Regions from separate parts of the Bradyrhizobium sp. USDA 4449 genome, predicted to be linked through region 4. Evidence: predicted binding sites of a transcription regulator. Region 4 holds the regulator's gene; each other region holds the start of a gene.
The links. Region 4 encodes LexA, which represses DNA repair genes until DNA is damaged. Its sites were predicted from a motif close to TGTTCNNNNTGTGTTCNG; they were not measured.

Region 1 (3,864 bases), 3.6 Mb from region 4:
TCGCTTCAGAGTCGAGCCGGCGCGGCACGCGCCAGGCATGGCCGGCATCGAGCGCGAGATTGGCGCGGGTGTTGATGATGCGATAGCGATAGTGACGCTTCACGGCCGAGAAGCGCGCCTCGAACGTGTCAGGGACGATCTCGGCTTCGAGCACCGCCACCGGATGCGGGCGCAGATGCGCATTGAGGCCATCGCGAAAACGGCCCTGCGGAAACTGCTTGTCGATATCGACATGCGCAACCTGGCCACGCGCGTGCACGCCCGCATCGGTGCGGCCGGCGCCATGCACCCGCACATCCGCGCCGGTCATCGCCTTCACCGCGGCTTCCAGCGCGCCCTGCACCGACGGCAGCGTGTCCTGCACCTGCCAGCCGAAGAACGGCGCGCCGTCATATTCGAGGGTGAGCTTGTAGCGGGGCATCAGCAGAGCCGCATCGGCGGCTCGACCTTCACGCCGCGTAAAAAGTCCGCCGCTTGCATCCGGCCTTTGCCCTCGCGCTGCAGCTCGAGGATGCGGATCGCGCCCTCGCCGCAGGCGATCGTGAGTTTGGCGTCGAGCACCTCGCCCGGCGCGCCGGAGCCCTTGGCAAGCTCACAACGCAGGATTTTGATTCGCGCATTCTCGCTGACGCCGGCAAGCTCCGCCCAGGCACCGGGAAACGGCGACAGACCGTGGATGTGGCGCAGCACGGCGTGCGCAGGCTTTGTCCAGTCGATCCGGGCCTCGGCCTTGTCGATCTTGGCGGCGTAAGTGACGCCCTCTTCGCTCTGCTTTTTCAGCTGGAGGCCGCCGCGGTCAAGGGCGGCCATGGCGCGCACCATCAGATCGGCGCCCAGCCGGGAAAGGCGATCATGCAGATCCAGCGCAGTCATGTTGTCTGAAATCGCGAGACGCTCGGCCATGGCGACATCGCCGGTATCGAGGCCGACATCCATCTTCATCACCATCACGCCGCTCTCGGCATCGCCGGCCATGATCGCGCGGTTGATCGGCGCGGCGCCGCGCCAGCGCGGCAGCAGCGAGGCGTGAAGGTTGTAACAGCCGAGCTTCGGCGCATCGAGGATCGCCTGCGGCAGGATCATGCCATAGGCGACGACGACGGCGGCGTCGGCGTCAAAGGCGCTGAATTCGTCCAGCGCTTCCTGGGTCTTCAACGTCCTCGGTGTCAGCACCGGCACACCGAGTTTTCGCGCGGCCTCTTCAACGGGCGTCGGCTGCAATTGCAGCCCGCGCCGGCCGCCCGGCTTCGGCGCGCGCGTATAGACGGCCACGATCTCGTGGCCATGCGCGACCAGTTCGAGCAGCGTCGGCACGGAGAAATCGGGCGTGCCCATGAAAATCAGGCGAAGGGGCATGACAGGGACTCTGTACGTTCCCTCCCCAGTGGGGGAAGGCTAGGGAGGGGGGTGCCACACGACGCGCTCTCACGACGAGAGTGCGGACTGGTTCTTCTTCCCCGTTAGACCATTTCCTCGGCTACCCCTCTCCCCCGCCCTCCCCCACAAGGGGGGAGGGAGCCCAGGGGAGTGTGGCGCAGCACCAAAAACTCTACTCCGCGCGCTTGGCGGCTTTCTCGAACTTCTTCATCACGCGGTCGCGCTTGAGCTTCGAGAGATAGTCGACGAACAACACGCCATTGAGATGGTCGATTTCGTGCTGGATGCAGGTGGCGTAGAGGCCTTCGGCGTCCTCCTCGTGCAGCTTGCCGTCGAGGTCCGTGAAGCGCACACGCACTTTCGCGGGACGTTCGACCTCCTCGTAATATTCGGGAATCGACAGGCAACCTTCCTCGTAGACCGACAGGTCTTCAGACGAGGCGATGATCTCCGGATTGATGAAGACGCGCGGCTCCGGCTTGGTCTCCCCGTCCTGGTTGGGCTTGGCGAGATCCATCGTGATCAGCCGCAGCGGTTGCGCGATCTGGATCGCCGCCAAGCCAATGCCGGGCGCGTCATACATCGTCTCGAACATGTCGTCGGCAAGCTTGCGGATCTCCGCCGTGACCTTCTCGATCGGCTTGGAGACCAGACGCAGCTGCTTGTCGGGCAGGATGATGATTTCTCTGAGGGCCATGCCGGGCGATTTAAGCCGCGCGCGACATCGGGTCAATGCGGCCGGGAACGCGTTAACCCTCCGCTAACCATAAACTTCACCTTTGGTTAACCATAAAAAATGAGGGATCGATCAACGTAAATGTTCGCTATTCGTTCGTGGCCCGTCGCGAATCGGCTAGAAGGACAGGCATGAACGAGATCATTTTCATGCTGGGCGACTGGCCGGTGCGCGGGTTCGATGCGCTGATCGGCTTCGGCACCCTCGTCCTCATCCTGCTGGTGGTGATTGCCGTCGTGGTCGCCAGATCCGGGCGTCGCGGCGCGGAACTGGCGATGGCGGGGGCGATCCGGGCCGACGAGCTCGAGGAGCGGCTCGCCCAGGTGCTGCACGCCCAAGCTGAGGCCTCCGGCCGGGTCGACGCCATGACGGAGGCGCTGGCTGGACGCCAGGCCGAGATGGCGCGGGCCGTCAACGAGCGGCTGGATTCGGTGACCCATCGCGTCGGCCAGTCGATGGAACACTCGACCCGCAACACCATGGAGAGCCTGCGCGCGCTGCACGAGCGGCTCGGCATCATCGACAGCGCGCACAAGAACCTCACCGACCTGACCACGCAGGTGACGACCTTGCGCGACGTGCTCGCCAACAAGCAGTCGCGCGGCGCCTTCGGCCAGGCGCGGATGGAGGCGATCGTCCAGGACGGCCTGCCGAAGGGCGCTTACGAGTTCCAGTTCACGCTCTCGACGGGAAAACGGCCCGACTGCGTCGTCTTCCTGCCCGACCAGCGCCCGCTCTGCATCGACGCGAAATTCCCGCTGGAAGCGATGACCGCGCTGCACGACGCCCGCACCGACGAGGAGCGACGCACTGCCACGCAGCGGCTGCGCGGCGACGTGATGAAACATGTCAGCGACATCGCCGAAAAATACCTCGTCCCCGGCGAGACCCAGGAGATGGCGCTGATGTTCGTGCCGTCGGAATCGGTCTACGCCGAGATCCATGACGGCTTCGACGACGTGATCCAGAAGGCCTATCGCGCCAAGGTCGTGCTGGTCTCGCCCTCGCTGCTGATGCTCGCGATCCAGGTGATGCAGCAGATCATGAAGGACGCGCGGATGCGCGATGCCGCCGACCAGATCCAGACCGAGGTGATCAAGCTCGGCGACGATCTCGGTCGCCTGCGCGACCGCGTGCTGAAGCTGCAGAAGCATTTTGCCGACGCCAACGAGGACGTCCGCCAGATCCTGATCTCCGCCGACAAGATCGAAAAGCGGGCGGGACGGATCGAGGAACTCGATTTCAGCAAGAGCGATGCGCCGGCGGAGGGCCCGCGGCTGTTGGCGACGGGCGCTGGCGAGCTGTTTCCGCGGAAGCTCCAGGCGGGGGAGTGACCTCAGGGCACACTGTCATGCCCCGCCAAGGCGGGGTATCCAGTACGCTGCGGCAGCCGTGATTGAACCGAAACGCTGGTGATTACTGGATCGTCCGCCTTCGCGGAAGATGACAGCGGAGAAGGCGACGACACCTCGTTTGTGGCCGTGGCAACGACAGTCCCTCGCGCCCCCAGAATCTGCTAACACCTCCCCATGACCGCACCCGACGCGACGTCCCCCGCCGGCACCGATGCCCCTGCGACTTCATGGCGCGACAGCCTCGCCGTGTACCTGCAACCGCGGGTGCTGATCGTGCTGTTCCTCGGCTTTTCGTCGGGGCTGCCGCTGGCGCTGTCGGGCTCGACGCTGCTGGTGTGGATGCGCGAGGCTGGCGTCGATCTCAAGACCATCGGGCTGTTTGCGCTGGTCGGCACG
Region 2 (3,864 bases), 1.4 Mb from region 4:
TAACGCCGCCAGGTTTCCTCCAGCCGGTCTTCGCCCCGTGCTTCGTTCTTGCTCGCGCCCGGCGTGAACGAAAGCGCGTGGCCATCCCAATGCGCGCAGAGATCGGGCGTCAAAATCGACCACGGCATGTCGGCAAAGCGGCGCGCGAAAAACGGCGCGGCGAGCTCGACGATATGATGCTCCGGCTCGAACCAGGCGACGTAATGGGCGGCACGCTCGCGTCCGATTTCGCGAAAACGAACGAAGGCGTGCATCTTGTGCTCGTCGCGATGAACAGCTCTCGCCATGGCCGTGACCAACGCGACGTCGGTATCCATCGCGACTTCGATGAGGTCGTGATTGTCCTTCAATCGCCAGAGCAGGCGATAGAGGATCGCAAAACGCTCGCCGTCGCGGTGCAGGATTGCCGCTTTCGCCAGCTCGATGAATTTTGCTGATACGCTGAAAGTGCCGTCGTTCACCTCGAGAATCGGAGAGGGCGCGGGCGGCGCGAACAGCTCAGCTTCGCCACCCCGCACGGCCCAGGTGACATCGGCGGGCGCCACGTGATGAAGCACGAGCGTGCGAGCAGCTTTGCGCCAGCCGCCGAAATCGGTCTCGGTGTCGAGGACAATGAACTGCATCAGAAGCCAAACCCCAATTGCGTTGCTTTCGGCTTGAACCGTTCGATCAACCGCGCCTCGTCCAGGCGTTGCGAGGAGGGCCGGTGATCGCTGAGGACGATGAACGGCAGCGCCTTGTGCTTGGGCACGTGCAGCCGCGCGAGATCGGACAGGCGGATCGTGGTGGTGCGCCGCGTCGCGATGATGCGCTCGACCGCCCTGGTGCCGAAACCCGGCACGCGCAGCAGCTGCTCGCGGCTGGCGCTGTTGACGTCGAGCGGAAAGCGGTCGCGATGCCGTAGCGCCCAGGCGAGCTTTGGATCGATGTCGAGCGGCAGCATCGCGGTCTCGTCGACGATCTCACCGACGTCGAAGCCGTAGAATCGCATCAGCCAGTCGGCCTGGTAGAGCCGGTGCTCACGCAGCAGCGGCGGCTGGACCAGAGGCAATGCGCGGCTCGCATCGGGGATCGGGCTGAAGGCGGAGTAATAGACGCGCCTGAGCCTGTAGGATCCATAGAGATTGGCGCTGGTGTGGAGGATGGTGTGATCGTTCGCGCCGTCGGCGCCGACGATCATCTGCGTGCTTTGGCCGGCCGGTGCGAAGCGCTGCGGTCTTGTCCTTGTCTTCGCGCGGCGATTTTCCTCGGCTTCGTCGAGCTTCAGCCGCAATCGGCCCATGGTGCGGCGGATCGCACGTACGTCCTTCTCCGGCGCGAATTGCTGCAGGCTTGTCGCCTCGGGCATTTCGATATTGATGGAGAGACGGTCGGCATATTTGCCGGCTTCCGCGATCAGCGCATCGTCGGCTTCCGGAATGGTCTTGAGATGGATGTAGCCGCGGAAGTGATGGTCCTCGCGCAGTTTTCGCGCGACACTGACCACTTGCTCCATGGTGTAGTCGGGGCTGCGGATGATGCCGGAGGAGAGAAACAGGCCCTCGATGTAATTGCGCCGGTAGAAATCGAGCGTCAGCTTGACCACTTCATCGATGGTGAAGCGGGCGCGCGGCACGTTGGAGGAAGCGCGGTTGACGCAATAGAGGCAATCGTAATTGCAGGCATTGGTCAGCAGCACCTTGAGCAGGGAGATGCAGCGTCCATCCGGCGCGTAGGAATGGCAGATGCCCATGCCGGGCGCGGTCGAGCCCATGCCCTTGCCGTCGCTGGAATCCCGCTTCTCGGTGCCGCTGGAGGCGCAGGAGGCATCGTACTTGGCGGCGTCCGCGAGAATTTCCAGCTTGCGTTGTACGTCCATTCCGGAATCCCTTTGATTTGGCTCATGAATTCGATCGAACGCAATTCGATTTGACTCTTCGGCTGCCGTTAGCTTTATATTAGAACATACCATGAACAAATAAGCCAGCCGTTGGTTTCTCTTTTGAGAGCCACCGGCAATCACCTCTGAGGAGCGGCGAGCATGAACGCACGCATGAGCGCGCTTGCGACCTTGCGCAGCCAGATCGAGCGGATCGAGACGGCGGAGGTCGTGCATCATCACGATCGTGTCGCGCTCGGTCACAGCGAGGTCGATCGCGCGCTGAAAGGCGGCCTCGCGCGCGCGGCGGTCCATGAGGTGTTTTGCGAAGGGCGTCAGGGTGCGGCCGCGACCGGTTTTGTCACCGCGCTGGCGGGTCGCGTCACGGTGCAGCGGCCGCTGCTGTGGGTGCGGCAGGATTTTTCGGAACTCGAAACCGGCGCGCTGTCGATGAGCGGGCTCGCCGAGCTCGGGCTCGATCCACGCCGCGTGGTTATGGTGCGCGCGGCCGATGTGGAGAGCGCGCTGCGGACCTCGGCCGATGCGCTCGCCTGCGATGCGCTCGGCGCCGTCGTGCTCGAGCTCTGGGGCGAGACGAGGCAGTTCGATCTCGTCGCGAGCCGCAAGCTGACGCTCGCCGCGCAATCATCCGGCGTTACCGGTTTGTTGCTGCGGATGGCAGCACAACCGTTGCCCTCGACAGCGGAGACGCGATGGATGCTGCGCGCGGCGCATTCGCCGCCGGGATCGGCTTCAATGCCTGCGGCGCCTTGGGACGTCTGGGGGGCGCCGCGCTTCGATGTCGAGCTGTTGCGCAATCGTCATGGCCCGTGTGGCCGGTGGATCATGGAATGGAAGTGTGATGAGTGCCAGTTCAGTGAACCGTCGGCGTATTCTCAGCCTGTGGCTGCCGCGCCTGCCCATCGACCGGATCCAGCGGTTTTTCAGCAGCGCCGGGCTGGGTAAAAATAATAATGGTCCGAGCATCGTTGTCATCAAGGACAACAATGCGCTGGTGATCCACGCACTGGATGAAACCGCCGAGCGCTTCGGGTTGCATATTGGTCAGCCGCTGGCGAATGCCCGGGCGATGTGCCCGGATTTGAAAGTGTTCGACGCCGATGTCGTGGCCGATGCGAAAACGCTCAGCGACATCGCCGATTGGTGCGATCGCTTCACGCCGCTGGTGGCGCTCGATCCGCCGCACGGGTTGTTCCTCGACATCACCGGCTGCGCGCATCTGTTCGGCGGCGAGGCTGCGCTGTTGCAGACGCTGGTCCGGGCGCTCGGCCGACAAGGCTTTGCCGTCAGCGCGGCGATCGCCGGCACCTCGGTCTGCGCGCGCACACTGACGCGGCAGGGCTCCGGGATCATCGTTGCCGACGGTGGGGAAGCGGCGGCAATCGACCGGTTTCCGGTGTCCGCGCTCGGTGCGGAGGAGACGATCACCACCGGCCTACGCCGCGCCGGACTGAAGACCATCGGCGATGTCGCCTCGCGCAACGCCTCCGAGATCACGGCGCGGTTCGGCGCGCGGTTCTCCACGCTGCTCGCGCATGCGCTGGGGCAGGGCGATGCGCCCATTAGTCCGCGCAAGCCGGTGCCTGACTACATCGTCGAAAAGCGTTTTGCCGAGCCGATCGCGACCGACACCATGATCGCGATGACGCTGTCGCGGCTGGCCGATACGTTGATCGCGTCCATGGAGAAACAGGGCAAGGGCGCGCGGCGGCTGGAGGCCGCGTTCTTCCGCACCGACGGTGTGGTGCGTGCGATCATGGTCGAGACCGGACGTCCCGTGACGCGAAGCAAAGTCGTCGATCGTCTGTTCCGCGAACGGCTCGATGCGCTCGCCGATCCGCTCGATCCCGGTTTCGGCTTCGACATGGTGCGGCTGTCGGCGAGCCGCACCGAGATCGTGGTGCAGGAGCAGCGCGATCTCGATGCCCATGTCCACGACAATGACGAACTCGCCGCGCTGATCGACCGCATCGCCGCACGCATCG
Region 3 (3,864 bases), 5.1 Mb from region 4:
CACCCGTTTCAAGCTCGAGCTGGCGCTGATCGGCGACAACCCCGAACTCGAGGGCATGCGCAAGGACGTCGACGAGATGTCGATGATGCTGGAGGATTACCTCGCCTTTGCCCGGGGCGATTCCGGCGAGCAGTCGCAGCCGACCGACATGGTGCAGGCGCTCGAGGAGCTGCGCAGCGACGCCGAACGCCACGGCCATGCCGCGACCGTGACATTCAGCGGCCTGCCCGTGGTGACGGTGAAGCCGGCCTCGTTCAAGCGCTGCCTCGCCAACCTCGTCACCAATGCCGCGCGCTATGGCAAGGCCATCGCCATCTCCGGCCAGCGCGATCACCGCTATCTGACTGTGACGGTCGACGACGACGGCCCGGGTATCCCGGTGCATTTGCGCGAGGAAGTGTTCAAGCCGTTCCTGCGGCTCGACAATGCCCGCAACCAGGACGAAGGCGGCACGGGCTTAGGCCTCGCGATCGCCCGCGACATCGCCCGCTTGCATGGCGGCGACATCACGCTGGGCGACAGCCCGATGGGCGGATTGAGGGCGAGCGTCCGGATACCGGTGTAGCTTTCGCACCTCGCTCAGCACGAGCGAAGCCCGTCGCATCCCAGTAAGAACGCGGCGAGGAGCGCACCGGGTTTCCGGGACTACTGCTTCGGCAGCAGCGCCTTCAGCTTGTCGACGTCGCGCACGTTCATCTTGAACCCGCCGGGCATCACGATGTCGCCGGGCTTCTGGTCCGCCTTGCATGCGCCAAGCCATTTGGCCTCCAGCGTCATGGTGGTGTCGCGCCCTGCGGTACCGGCGGCACCGCCCTGCGCATGTGACGAGGTCTTCACCGTGTAGGCCGAATTGAAGTCGCCTGTGATCTCGGCGTGCGAGGTCGTGGACATGCCGGCGACGCTGCACTCGGAATCGCTGACATAGCCGGTGGCCGTCTTCTTGACGTCTTGCTTGGAGCAGACCTGCTTGGCCATCGGCGAGATGTTGTTGCTCATCTCCTTGTCGACAGCCTCATCGGTGCAATGCTGCATGGTCATTTCCGGCATCGCAGAGCCGGTCCTGACCATTTTCATTTCCCAGAGGCCTGCCTTGCGCACCGGCAGGTCGTCAGCGACGGCGCTGCCCGCCGACAGCACGAGACAAGCGACTGATCCGAGCAAAGCAAGCTTGCGCGTCATGGCAGAACTCCCGGCTGAGATGTCGAGGCTCGCCGTTCCGAAACGCCTCAGTAGAGGGTGCGGATCGGCCGATCGGCGGCGCCGTAGGGCACCCAACGACAGGCGAACGAGATGTAACCGCCCTGATAGGCCTGCACCGCGAGGAATTTCACCACCTTGCCGTACTGCGCGCAGTGATCGACCGCGACCTGGCGCGCATCGACCTGGGTCGCCATCGAATAAGCGATGATGCCGCCGGTGTCGTTGCCCTTGAAAGGCGGCACCGGGAGGATGTCGGCGCGCGCCGACTGGCTCGCCATCATACCCAAGGCAAGAAGGCCCGCGGCCGCAATGATTCGCATTCCCGTCACTCCGATTGATTGCCGGCAGTTTACGTTGCCGGCGCGGCGGTGGAAAGAACCGAAGGCCTGTCGAATGCGACGTTGTGATCAACTCCTGCCCGAGTGTTGCCGCGCTGCACTTGACCTCCCCCGCCCTTCGCGGCACCGTCTGACCTTCGCAGATCATGCTGTCTGGATTGCCCATGCGCGCCTCGACCTCCCCGAAATCGCTTCGCTTAGCCGCCGTTCTCGGCCTCGTGTTCGGGGCGCTGTCGCTCACCGAGGCCAAGGCCGCCAATCCGCTGGAGCTGAATTTCTGGCTGAGCGGGCCGCGGTATGACGGCAATGTCGCCGAATGCGACAAGGCGCTGCCGACGATCTCGAGCCAGTTCTGGGAGAAGGAAAGCTCGTTCTGGAATTCGCCCTTGCAAATCACGGGCTTCGCCAACGTTCACGAGACCGCTTTCCGGCCCTGGGCTTCGGACAACATTCCGCGCCGCTTCTGCACCGGCGAGGCCATGCTGACTGACGGCAAGGTGCGCAGGGTGCACTTCTCGATCATCGAGGATGGCGGCTTTGCCGGATATGGTCAGGGCGTCGAATGGTGCGTGGTCGGGCTCGACCGCAACTGGGCGTACAACCCGTCCTGCCGCGCAGCCAAGCCCTGAGCCGAAGGCCCTGATTCGGGCTCATCGAGCCACCGGATCATCCGGCGCCGGAATTTTGTTCTTGAAATGTTCTCGTTGCCTGCTAGGCTTCTGCACAGTCTAGTTGAGGGGCGTCACCATGTTTCATTTTAGATTGCATTCGTTCTTCCGTCTCGTGATTTCGCTGACCCTCCCCCTGACCCTTGCCGCCGGGCTGATCTCGCTCGTCGACGGTGCAAAGGCGCAGGACAAGCGACAGAACACACCCGGTGAATTCGACTTCTACGTGCTGTCGCTGTCGTGGTCGCCGTCCTTCTGCGAGGAAGCGGCCGAGCGCGGCCGCGGCGGCGGGCGCTCCAACATTCAGTGCGAGGGACGGCCTTATTCCTTCGTGGTTCACGGGCTCTGGCCGCAATATGAGAGCGGCTTTCCGGAATATTGCCAGCGGCCGTCGCCGCGGCTGAACCGCAGCATCGTCTCTTCGATGCTCGATTTGATGCCGGCGCCAGGATTGATCTTCAATGAATGGGACAAGCACGGCACCTGCTCAGGGCTCACCGACCGCACCTATTTCGAGACCATTCGCAAGGCGCGCGCCGCGATCAAGATCCCGGCCGAATATCTCGAGCTGTCGGAGGCCAAGACGGTGGCGCCGGGCGAGGTGGAAGAAGCCTTCATCAAGGCCAATCCCGGTTTGAGCAATGCGGCCATCTCGATCACCTGCAACCGGACGCGGTTGTCCGAAGTCCGCATCTGCCTCAGCAAGGACCTGCAGTTCCGCGCCTGCGAGGAGCTCGAACGCCGCTCCTGCCGCCGCGACCAGGTGACGATGCCGCCGATCAGGGGCGGTTAGATCAGGCATTCGTGCCCCGACGCAGCGCAGTTTCTCTTCGACGATGCGCTGCAGAGCCGGGCCGCGCTGCATGGGAATCCCAAGCCCCTGGGAGCCGGCTCTGCGCAGCAGCGTTGCACGCTGCCACGCGTCCGGGACACTCGCGCTTGCCTCTTTGCTCAAGCCGCCGCGTGGCGTAGTGCTCTTGCATGAACTATCGCCACGCCTTTCATGCCGGGAATTTTGCCGACGTCATCAAGCACATCGTGCTGGCACGCATCCTGACTTATCTGCAGGACAAGCCAGCCGCCTTCCGCGTCATCGACACCCATGCGGGTGCCGGGCTCTATGATCTCGACAGCGACGAGGCGCGCCGCAGCGGCGAGTGGCTGACCGGCATCGCGCGACTGATGCAGGCGCGCCTCTCGAACGAGAGCGTCGCGCTGACCAAGCCGTACATGGACATCGTCCGGGCCTTCAACCCGAAGGGTGAGCTCAAGGCTTACCCGGGCTCGCCGCTGATCGCACGCGCGCTGATGCGGCCGCAGGACCGGCTGGTGGCCTGCGAGCTCGAGCCGAAGGCGCGCAAGACGCTGATCGACGCGTTGCGGCGCGACGAACAGGCGCGCGTGGTCGATCTCGACGGCTGGATGGCGCTGCCGGCTTTCGTCCCGCCGAAGGAGCGGCGCGGGCTCGTGCTGATCGATCCGCCCTTCGAGGCCAAAGACGAGTTCCAGCGGCTGGGCGAGGCCTTCTCCACCGCCTTCGCGAAATGGCCGACCGGTATCTATGTAATCTGGTATCCCGCCAAGAGCCGGCGCGCCACCGACACGCTGGCGCAACTCGTGGCTCGCACCGCAGCTGCCGCAAAGACTCCCGGGAAATG
Region 4 (3,864 bases):
ACGCCAGGACCACCTCGAATTCTGAGCTCTCCGCAAAACTGATCAGCAAGGCCGCCGACCTGAAGGCCCAGGCCGATCCAATGCCCGACAAGAATCCCAAAGCGCCTGATGTCAGTCCGAGCGAGCCGCCGGGGACCTGACCGATGCTGGCCACGGCTCTTGTCTTTGCCTTGGCCGTCGTTGTGCCGGTATGCGTCGCTCTCCAGATCATGCCCCGGCTGAACCTCCAGCTTCGTCCCACGGCTCCAGGGGTGGGATAAATCATCTTGTGCGGCTGCTTTGCCTGGACGCTCCCGCTCGGCTAGAACTCTCGCCGCTGATTTGCCCGAATGGGCGTAGCTGGAGTTTTCACCGTGGCCCTCATGCCGGTATCCGATGCGCTTGCTGCCGTGCTCGCGGGAGCGGAGCCGCTGGCTGAGGAAACAGTTGCGCTCGATCGGGCCTTTCATCGCGTGCTTGCGCGCGATGTCGCGGCGCGGCGGACGCAGCCGCCTGAGGCGATGTCGGCGATGGATGGCTATGCCGTGCGTGCGGGCGATGCGGCCAAGGTCGACACACGGCTCACGGTGATCGGCGAAGTCGCAGCCGGCCGGCCGTTTGCTGGAAGGGTCGGCGCCGGCGAAGCCGTGCGGATCTTCACCGGTGGCGTCGTTCCCGATAACGCGGATGCCGTGGTGATCCAGGAGGACACCGTCGCCGACGGCGAGTGCATCACGATCAAGGAAGCCGCCATCACCGGACGACACATCCGCCCGGCCGGCATCGACTTCCGCGAGGGCGACGTGCTCCTGCGCAGCGGCACGCGGCTCACGGAGCGCGACCTCGCACTCGCCGCCGGGATGAACCATCCGCAACTCGCGGTCCGCCGCCGGCCGACGGTCGCAATCCTCGCCACCGGCGATGAGCTGGTGATGCCGGGCTCGACGCCCGGCCACGGCCAGATCGTCTATTCCAATGGCTATGCCCTTCATGCTCTGGCTCGCAGCGAAGGTGCCGACACGATCGATCTCGGGGTCGCGGCCGATACGCTTGCCGCCACCACATCGGGCATCCGCCGCGCGCGCGAGAGCGGCGCCGACATCCTGATCACGACCGGCGGTGCCTCGGTGGGCGACCACGATCTGGTGCAACAGGCACTGAGGGACGAAGGTATCTCGATGGCGTTCTGGAAGATCGCGATGCGACCGGGCAAGCCCATGATGAACGGGCAACTGGGATCGATGCGCGTGATCGGCCTGCCCGGCAATCCCGTATCATCCTACGTTTGCGCTTTCCTGTTTCTGGTCCCGCTGATTCGCGCGCTGTCGGGGCGTTCGGCGGTTCATCATCGCCGCGAGCGCGCCGTGCTCGGCCGCGATGTCGGCGCCAACGATCAGCGCGAAGATTATCTGCGCGCGCGGCTGGCAGAGCGTGACGACGGCACGCTGGTCGCCGTTCCCGTCGATCATCAGGACTCCTCGTTGCTTTCGAATCTGGCTGCGGCACAGGCACTTCTCGTGCGCGCACCGTTCGCGCCGAAGGCCGAAGCAGGCACCGCTTGCGAGGTGCTGCGGCTGCCCGTCTGACCGCTTCGTTCGCGTGCGTTCCGCGAACTTGGTCGCGTTCACGGTAAATTAAGCAGTTGCGGAACATGTATCGAACATATAGTGTCCGTTCATGATTTGTTTCGAGCATGTAGCGGCTTATGGCTGAATTCAGCGTCTCGGAATTGAATGACATCACCAGGGGGATTTTGGTCGAGATGTTAACGCGCAAACAATACGAGCTCCTGCGGTTCATCAGCGAGCGGCTGAAGGAAAGCGGCGTGCCGCCCTCCTTCGACGAGATGAAGGACGCGCTCGATCTGCGCTCGAAATCGGGCATCCACCGCCTGATCACTGCGCTCGAGGAGCGCGGCTTCATCCGCCGTCTGCCCAACCGCGCCCGCGCGATCGAGGTGATCAAGCTGCCCGAGCTCCAGGCCGCCGCCGGCAGTCGCCGCGGCTTCACCCCGAGCGTCATCGAGGGCAACCTCGGCAAGGTGCGCATGACGTCGAGCCCGCCGGCGGATGAGGGCGAGCGTCCCGTCGCGGTGCCCGTCATGGGCCGGATCGCGGCCGGTACGCCGATCGAAGCCTTGCAGACCCGCAGCCACACTATCAGCGTTCCGCCCGACATGCTCGGCGCGGGCGAGCACTATGCGCTCGAAGTGCGCGGCGATTCCATGGTGGACGCCGGCATCCTCGACGGCGACATGGCCCTCATCCAGCGCAACGAGAGCTGCGACACTGGCGACATCGTCGTCGCCCTGATCGACGACGAGGAAGCCACCTTGAAGCGCTTCCGTCGCCGCGGCGCCTCGATCGCGCTCGAGCCAGCGAATGCCGCCTATGAGGTCCGCATCCTGCCCCCCAACCGGGTCAAGATCCAGGGCAAGCTGATCGGTCTCTATCGCAAGTACTGAGCGCCACGTTCTCGCGCGATCGGTGACTGCGATCAACGATTGGAGCGGACGATTGTCCGCTCCGGCTGGATAGACTTTCTGGTTCTGCACAGATTATCCCGCCACCTCTCCAGCCCTACATCCCCGGCATGCCGCAACGAAGCACACTCGCTTCGATGGGCCTCCAGGGAGACTGAGGAGAGAATGATGGGCAAGATCATCCTGAGCACCGTCACGATGACGCTGATCACAGCGTCCGGATCGCACGCCTTTGCTGCGCATGCGCAGCATCGCCTCGGCAAGGTGCCGCAGGCGACGAGCGCGCAGATCCGCGATGCCCGCAACGCCATCGAGCAACAGGCGCAGCCCGGCTGGCAATATTCCGGCTGGTCCGCGCCGGCCGGACGCTGAGCGCGAAGCCTCCCAAATGCACGGAGGCAAGCTTTGTTCCCAGCCGTTCGGGAAAGATAATGTGATTGCGGCTCGCGGATCGGAGCCGCAGATTTGCCTACAACCAAGCAGAGTCTTGCAGGCTTCAACTCTGATAGAGGCCGGCGCCTCCAGGACAGAGGCGCGGGTTGCTATCCCCGATGAGGAGCACCCGATGTGTGACTATAGCTTGCATGCCGTCGCGACGCGTCCCGCAGAAGTCGGCGAGACGATCGTCACGACAACGTTCCGCGGCACCTCGACGCGCGGCTTCGCCTCTGAAGCCGACATGTCGGTCGCGGTCTGCCTGCTTCCGGGAACGGAGCTCGCCTTCGCCGACAACGTCCGCTACGACAACAGGTGGATCTGGACCCGCACCATCAATTCCCGCGTAGGCAAGTTCGGCAAGGTTGATCCGCACATTCCCGATCGCCATCACGACGCGATCGAATTCCCCGATGGCAAATACGTGCTGGTGACGCAGCTCGTCGAAGGCCAGCGCGCAACCGTGCTGCAACTGCCCGTGACCCAGCCGCTCGGCGAGCGCGAGCACAAGCCGCAAGTGGCCGCCGACAGTCGCACGACGCCGCCACGCCTGCCGATCGGCTGAAGCGTCGATTCTAGTCCTCGGCCTGAAGGTCGGCCTCCGACGGCGTTGCGTCTTTGGTCCGCGGAGCTGCCGACCGTGGCTTGAGGGTTTGGCCGAAATCTGCATCGCCGGGCGCCACCGGCGACCAGGAGCGGTTTGCGCCCCTCGCTCTCACCGGCTGAACCGCAAAACCGTCACCGCGCTGTGTCAGCGCAAGCGCGCCCTGGCTCGCCAGACGCGGCCGATCGATCACCATTGCAGCGCAATCGGGCGGCGCAGGCCTCGCCGTCACCACCAGCGCTGCGCGGCTGCAATCGTCGGCCAGCGCGTCGATGCGCAGCGCCAGCGCAATCATGCGGCCGTCGGCAAGCGGCGTCACGCAGCCGGCATCGTCGCACGACACGCCGTCGCCGAGCGAAGCGCT

Region 1: the regulator LexA is predicted to act here: its motif matches at 2,196-2,213, upstream of ACVIIW_RS11955 (DNA recombination protein RmuC).
Region 2: the regulator LexA is predicted to act here: its motif matches at 1,939-1,956, upstream of ACVIIW_RS21575 (putative DNA modification/repair radical SAM protein).
Region 3: the regulator LexA is predicted to act here: its motif matches at 2,224-2,241, upstream of ACVIIW_RS04515 (ribonuclease T2 family protein).

Annotation. Positions count from the first base shown of each region.
Region 1 is NZ_JBSRYD010000001.1:2,518,062-2,521,925, reverse strand. It holds gene truA (tRNA pseudouridine(38-40) synthase TruA) at 1-421, opposite strand, end outside; gene fmt (methionyl-tRNA formyltransferase) at 421-1,356, opposite strand; gene def (peptide deformylase) at 1,550-2,074, opposite strand; gene ACVIIW_RS11955 (DNA recombination protein RmuC) at 2,245-3,447, shown strand; gene ACVIIW_RS11950 (AmpG family muropeptide MFS transporter) at 3,643-3,864, shown strand, end outside.
Region 2 is NZ_JBSRYD010000001.1:4,636,234-4,640,097, forward strand. It holds gene ACVIIW_RS21570 (UdgX family uracil-DNA binding protein) at 1-623, opposite strand, end outside; gene ACVIIW_RS21575 (putative DNA modification/repair radical SAM protein) at 623-1,858, opposite strand; gene ACVIIW_RS21580 (ImuA family protein) at 2,021-2,824, shown strand; gene ACVIIW_RS21585 (Y-family DNA polymerase) at 2,721-3,864, shown strand, end outside.
Region 3 is NZ_JBSRYD010000001.1:950,794-954,657, forward strand. It holds gene ACVIIW_RS04495 (ATP-binding protein) at 1-565, shown strand, start outside; gene ACVIIW_RS04500 (DUF3617 domain-containing protein) at 646-1,179, opposite strand; gene ACVIIW_RS04505 (hypothetical protein) at 1,227-1,520, opposite strand; gene ACVIIW_RS04510 (hypothetical protein) at 1,703-2,167, shown strand; gene ACVIIW_RS04515 (ribonuclease T2 family protein) at 2,286-2,999, shown strand; gene ACVIIW_RS04520 (23S rRNA (adenine(2030)-N(6))-methyltransferase RlmJ) at 3,188-3,864, shown strand, end outside.
Region 4 is NZ_JBSRYD010000001.1:6,080,471-6,084,334, forward strand. It holds gene ACVIIW_RS28430 (hypothetical protein) at 1-140, shown strand, start outside; gene ACVIIW_RS28435 (molybdopterin molybdotransferase MoeA) at 354-1,565, shown strand; gene lexA (transcriptional repressor LexA) at 1,742-2,443, shown strand; gene ACVIIW_RS28445 (hypothetical protein) at 2,630-2,833, shown strand; gene ACVIIW_RS28450 (hypothetical protein) at 3,027-3,461, shown strand; gene ACVIIW_RS28455 (ComEC/Rec2 family competence protein) at 3,472-3,864, opposite strand, start outside.